Linked DNA regions of Phyllobacterium zundukense. The protein of the gene in region 2 binds, or shares a complex with, the protein of the main gene of each other region. Links are inferred from orthologs where the notes say so. Each region holds a gene or a part of one and is shown on either strand. Other genes may lie near its edges. The genes, in order: hfq and BLM14_RS29150.

The links.
Region 1: the proteins of BLM14_RS29150 (region 2) and hfq are in contact, whole or in part, in a crystal structure (PDB 3VU3), measured with the Escherichia coli proteins. The link is inferred for Phyllobacterium zundukense from one-to-one orthologs.

What each region holds. Positions count from the first base shown.
Region 1 is NZ_CP017940.1:1,757,207-1,760,435, reverse strand. Bases 233-3,134 are described here. They hold hfq (RNA chaperone Hfq), read right to left. Parts: upstream 1,853-3,134; coding sequence 1,613-1,852; downstream 233-1,612. Other genes in these bases: BLM14_RS08685 (lactonase family protein), read right to left, coding at 2,853-3,134; BLM14_RS08690 (D-amino-acid transaminase), read right to left, coding at 1,974-2,840; hflX (GTPase HflX), read right to left, coding at 233-1,604. In the rest of the region: mazG (nucleoside triphosphate pyrophosphohydrolase), read left to right, coding at 1-185; more of hflX, read right to left, coding at 192-232; more of BLM14_RS08685, read right to left, coding at 3,135-3,229. UniProt on the Escherichia coli protein: RNA chaperone that binds small regulatory RNA (sRNAs) and mRNAs to facilitate mRNA translational regulation in response to envelope stress, environmental stress and changes in metabolite concentrations.
Region 2 is NZ_CP017944.1:146,911-150,189, forward strand. The notes cover bases 295-3,246. They hold BLM14_RS29150 (catalase), read left to right. Parts: upstream 295-698; coding sequence 699-2,795; downstream 2,796-3,246. Other genes in these bases: BLM14_RS29145 (Lrp/AsnC family transcriptional regulator), read left to right, coding at 295-462; BLM14_RS29155 (LacI family DNA-binding transcriptional regulator), read right to left, coding at 2,971-3,246. Outside these bases: more of BLM14_RS29145, read left to right, coding at 37-294; more of BLM14_RS29155, read right to left, coding at 3,247-3,279.

The DNA.
Region 1 (3,229 bases), on a different replicon or contig from region 2:
CCCTGGTCAATCTCGGCCGGCACCTTAAGCTCGAACCGGAAAGCGCCCTGCGCGGCACAAATGAGAAGTTCCGCAAACGCTTCCACTATATCGAGCGCAAATTGGCCGAACAGGAGCAGTCGCTGGATGCGGCAACGCTCGATGAAATGGAAGCACTCTGGCAAGAAGCCAAAAAAGCGAAGTAGCTCGGCTTATCTATTGCTTTTGCTCAATATTTTCTCATCGAGCATAGCGTGCGAGTTGACAGTCATATCCATGCTCAAGGTGATCGAACCGTCATCGAGGTCCTTGCGCCTTACATTGCTCGAATGCTGATAGATCCAGTCCATCAGGCGCATCTGGTTATGCTGCAGTGTGATCCTGACGTGCTTCAGTTTGCCGGCGATCCGGTCCTCGATTTCCTTGAGCAGCGCATCGATACCCTCGCCTGTTATCGCTGAAACCGGAATGGGATGTTCATTGCCAGTTGCCGCCGCGCTGAGACGTAGAGCCGCTTCACGGCCTGCATCATCAAGCAGGTCGATCTTGTTCCAGACTTCGATGATGCGCTTGGTATCGCCTCGCTCGATGCCAAGGCTGGTCATAATCGCGTGAACATCTTCCGCCTGGGCGGCGGTGTCTGGATCGGAAATATCGCGTATATGAAGGATGAGGTCGGCCTCGACCACCTCTTCCAGAGTTGCCCGGAAAGCGGCGACGAGATGGGTCGGCAGGTTGGAGATGAAACCAACCGTATCGGACAGAATGATGGTTTCGCCGTGTTCAAGCTGGATGCGGCGCAATGTTGGATCCAGCGTAGCAAAGAGCATATCTTCGGCAATGACCCCTGCTCCGGTCAACCGGTTGAACAGTGTGGATTTCCCGGCATTGGTGTAGCCGACGAGCGCGACAACCGGATGCGGCACTTTCTTGCGCTTGGCCCTATGCAGCGTGCGCGTACGCACGACTGTTTCCAGCTCGCGCTTGATGCGCAGGATCTTTTCCTGCAGTGCGCGCCTGTCAGCCTCGATCTGGGTTTCACCAGGACCGCCAAGGAAGCCGCCACCGCCACGCTGACGCTCCAAGTGGGTCCAGCTGCGGACCAGGCGGCCTTTCTGGTAGGTCAGATGCGCCAGCTCGACTTGGAGGGCACCCTCCTTCGTCTGGGCTCGCCGGCCGAAAATTTCAAGGATGAGCCCGGTCCGGTCCAGAACCTTGGCATTCCATTCCTTTTCAAGATTACGCTGCTGTACCGGTGTCAGTGAATGATCGACGATCACCAGTTCAGCGTGCGATGCCTCAATAATTTCGGCAATGGTTTCGACCTTGCCTGTTCCAAGCAATGTGGCCGGGCGCGGCGCGGAAACCTGCACGATGTCCGAATGGACAATGTCGAGGTCGATAGCCCGCGCAAGCCCCTCGGCTTCTTCAAGCCGGGCTTCGTCACTACGCTGGAACTCACGCTGGTATTTAGGACGACCGTTGTCGTCGGTCTTGCCGCCGTCATTAAAGCGTTGCGGCAAGACCGGCACGATGACGAGCGCGCGCGTAGCTTCTCTGGCAGTGTCGCCGTTATCGGCAATTCCGCCAGTCTTTTGCGCGTTGCGCCTCGTTTCCTTGGTCAAATGTGGTCTCAGTCGCTCTCTTCTACTTCAAACATCTGCACGGGCTGGCTCGGCATGATGGTCGATATAGCATGTTTATAGACGAGCTGCGAATGGCCGTCACGGCGCAAAAGCACACAAAAATTGTCGAACGACGTGACAATTCCAGTCAGTTTCACACCATTAATGAGAAAAATTGTCAGAGAAATCTTCTGTTTTCTGACTGAATTCAGAAAAAGATCCTGAAGATTCTGCGATCGTTCAGCCATTGTTTTTGTCCTTTTATGCGATCAGCAAACGTGTCTCATACAAAATTCTGCGGCGGAAGCAAATTTTCTTTGCTCCAGCAGGAGGTGAAAAATAGCGTCTGTTAGTCCCCTCACTCTCCGGTTAACAGGATGGCGTTTTTTCCGCAACGTCAAAAAACGCTTCCCGCAAGGAAAGTGTAGTCGTTCCAGGGTGACCATTTGCAACCGATTCGCCGTCAATCGCAACGATTGGCATCACGACAGTCGATGCTGCTGTCATGAAAACCTCCTTTGCCTGTCTGGCTTCAGCCACTGAAAAGCCCCTTTCCTCGATCTTCAAGCCCAATTTTTTCGCCACATCAAAAATGGTGGTTCGCGTGATGCCGCGCAAGATGCCGCTCTCGGCCGGTCTTGTCACAAGAACTCCATCTTTGGTGACAATCCACGCATTTGTAGCTGCGCCTTCCTTAACGGTACCGTCCGGATCGATGAACCAAGCTTCGTGAGCGCCCTGCTCCTTCGCCTGCTGCCGGGCCAGAACGTTGGGCAACAGACCAACCGACTTGATATCGACGCGTTCCCAACGATTTTCCGGTACTGTGATGACCTTGATGCCCTTCGCCGCCCTGGCGGCAGAAGCTTGCGGGTCGGTGCGCTTGGCGGTGATGACGATGGCTGGTGGCGTGTCTGCCGATGGAAAGACATGATCGCGCCGGGCAACGCCGCGCGTGACCTGCAGATAGACCAGGCCATTGTGCACCCGGTTTCTACGCACGACTTCCTTGATCACCGTTTGCAGGGCTTTGCGGCCCATCGGCCAACCGATCTTTAATTCGGAAAGCGAGCGGCCGAGCCTGTCGAGATGGCGAGTCATGTCCATGATATTGCCGCGTGCGATCTCGCAGACTTCATAGACGCCATCGGCGAACTGATAGCCCCGGTCTTCGATGTGGATTCCGGCTTCGGAATGCGGAACGTATTGACCGTTGACATAGGCGATGCGCGACATTGCCTGTTCTCCTTAACCGAATGTGCCGAAAACAATGCGCATGGGCGACTGGAGAGCAATGCGTTTGCCGGTATCTTCAAGCGTGCCGGTCTCGATATCGCGCTTGAAGATGGCGATGCCACCGCCTTTCTGATTGGCGACCAGCATAAACCTGCCTGATGGGTCGATAACAAAGTTGCGCGGTCCAACCCCTTGCGATGGCGTCCAGCCGATCAATGAAATCGCGCCGGTCTCGGCGATTGCATAGCTAACGATGCTGTTATGGCCGCGATTGGAACCGTAGAGAAAGCGGCCATCGGGGCTGACTGCAATTTCGGCGCAGGTATTGGTATCGGAGAAATCATCCGGCAGGGTTGGCAGTGTCTGGGAAATCGTGAACTCGGCGCTTT
Region 2 (3,279 bases):
TTTGCAATTTGCATATCAAGCATGTACATTTATCTAATGCACATATTTGATGAATTGGACCATGCATTGATCGCCGCCCTGCGTGAGGATGGACGAGCGCCCGTATCCAAACTGGCTGCCATTCTGGGCGTAACACGCGCCACCGTCCAAACACGGCTGGATAGGCTCCTCAACTCTGGCGCTGTTCTGGGCTTCACCATTCGCGCCCGGCAAGACTATGATGAGCGGTCCATTCGCGCCGTTATGCTGATCGAAGTGAGCGGGCGTTCCACAACAACTGTCATCAAATACTTGCGCGGCCTGCCTGAACTTCACTCCTTGCATACAACGAATGGTGCATGGGATCTGATCGCTGAAATAAGGGCGGCGAGTTTGACAGATTTTGATCGCGTGCTTCGCGAAGTGAGAATGGTTGAAGGCGTTCTCAATAGTGAAACCAGCATCATGCTGAGCTCGGTTTAGTTCTTACAGGCAACGACTTTGCAATGGCCCGCGCCTGGCACCTTTTCGATCGCTCGAAGCATGCCGAAACATCAACAATGTCGCTCCTGATTGAGCTGCTGTTGCAGGCTTCAGAGTCGCGACGTCCGTCAAATCACGGCCTTGGGGGGCCAAGGATACAGTTATTGCTGCGACTACGGAACCTTCACCCATAAACCCTCGTTACACTGCATTCCACCAACAGTGAGGACGGTACGATGGCGACCGAAGATACTTTCGACACCGATCGGGGCAGCGGCGGCGAAACGCACCAGCATGTCCCTGAAAAGGGTCCACACGATGGCACCAATCACCTGACTACCAATCAGGGCATTCACGTCAGCGATAACCAAAACAGTCTGCGTTCAGGAGAGCGGGGTCCAACATTGCTTGAGGACTTTGTGCTGCGGGAGAAAATCTTCCATTTCGACCACGAGCGCATTCCGGAACGCATTGTTCATGCTCGGGGATCCGCTGCCCACGGTTACTTTGAACTCTTCGAATCCCTCTCCGATATTACCAAAGCTGATCTGTTCCAGCGTGCCGGAGAAAAGACGCCTGTCTTTACCCGGTTTTCCACGGTGGCTGGGGGCGCAGGGTCTGTCGACACGCCCCGCGATGTGCGTGGATTTGCAGTTAAGTTTTATACCAAGGAAGGAAATTGGGATCTGGTCGGAAACAATATCCCGGTCTTCTTCATTCAAGATGCGATCAAGTTTCCGGACCTTGTTCATGCTGTGAAGATGGAAGCCGATCGGGCCTTTCCGCAAGCCGGGAGTGCCCATGATACATTCTGGGATTGGGCATCCTTGATGCCGGAAACGACACACATGCTGATGTGGGCCATGTCGGACCGCACCATTCCGCGTTCGTTCCGCACTATGGAAGGATTTGGCATCCACACTTTCAGGCTCGTAGATGCAAAGGGCAAGTCGACTTTCGTCAAGTTCCATTGGAAACCCAAGCTGGGATTGCAATCGACCGTCTGGGACGAAGCGCTGAAACTCCAGGCAGCAGATAATGACTATCACAGGCGCGATCTCTGGGAGTCCATCCAGTCCGGTAATTTCCCGGAATGGGAACTCGGTCTTCAGCTGTTCGATCAGAAATTTGCCGATGCGCAGCCCTATGATGTGCTCGATGCTACCAAGATCATTCCTGAGGAGGTGATCCCGGTACGGATAGTCGGACGCATGGTCCTTGACCGCAACCCCGACAATTTCTTTGCCGAAACGGAACAGGCCGCCTATTGCCCGGCGAATATCGTTCCCGGCATTGATTTTACCAATGATCCGTTATTGCAGGGACGACTATTCAGTTATCTCGATACCCAAAAATCGCGCCTTGGCACCGCGAATTTTCATCAACTGCCAATCAATGCGCCGAAATGTCCAGTGATGAACTTTCAGCGCGATGGACAGATGCAGATGAACGTGCCCAAGGGTCGCGCCAACTATGAACCAAACAGCTTGAATGCCCATGGCGAAGAAGGCGGACCTCGCGAATGTCCTGTAAGCGGGTTCGCCACATTCGAAGGACGTTCGGAGAACGGGGAAGTGGGCGACAAGTTGCGGGTCCGCGCAGAACTCTTCGCTGATCATTACAGTCAGGCCCGGCTGTTCTGGCGTTCGCAACAACCCTCTGAGCAGGCTCATATCGCTTCCTCCTTCGTTTTCGAGCTTTCAAAGGTGGGCCTGTCGCAGGTACCGCTGCGAATGGTCGCCAATCTGCGCAATGTCGATGAAGACCTGGCAAAACGTGTCGCCGTTGGCTTGGGTATCGAGCTTCCGAAAAAGGCGCCCGCTGCTCGCGAGCCAATCGACATGAATCCCTCCCCCGCCCTGAGCATTCACAAGAACATGAAAGCCACACTTGATGGCCGCACAATCGGTATCTTAATTGCCGATGGCACAGATGCGGCCGCTTTGTCGAAGCTCACAAAGGCAATCAAAGGAGCTGGAGCCAGAACGATGCTGATTGCTCCCAAAGTCGGCGGAACGAAACTCTCAGATGGAAAAATGGTAAAGGCGGACGGGCAACTGGCAGGCTCACCGTCGCAGTTGTTTGATGCCGTCGCCGTGCTTCTGTCCGATGACGCCACAAAAATACTGCTTGAAGAAGGAGCTGCGATCCAGTGGGTTATGGATGCTTTCGGGCATCTCAAAGCCATCGGATATCTGGCGGAATCCAAGCCGTTGCTAGACAAGGCCGGGATTCAACCCGATCAAGGTGTCGTAATGCTTGACAACGATTTCGTTCACGCAGCAGCAAAGCGTTACTGGGAGCGCGAACCAAAGGTGCGATCGCTGGCTTAGGTTGGGGCATCAATGTTCGGACGGGGTTAAGATTGCCCATCGAGGCCCCACCGAACACCGGCGACAGCAATACCTAATCCAAACTCCGTATCTGCCCGGCAAACGGATTCGAGACCTGCCGATTATGGTCGAGAATCTACTCGAGGCTTAGACCCGGCACGCGGCAAGAAGCCATCTATTCGATATCCTTTATTGCATCGAGAGGTCCCTTCAGCGCGGTGCGCGGCGGCACAAGTTGCGGTTGAATAAGATAGGTCTGCACCGCCGGACGGCTCTGTGACATGATCTCAAACGCCTTTGTGATCATCCCGTCGACATCCTGCCGGATCATGATAACGGGGAAAGGCAGGAACGACCCAAAAGGATCGTAGTCATAGCAGCCGACGACGATATCCGCGAAGGCCTCGTTCGGGTGCTGCGCCATGAAACGCAAAAGCCCTTCGAAATTGATAGACGAGTTGATGAACAGTCCTCGCGGCAGTTT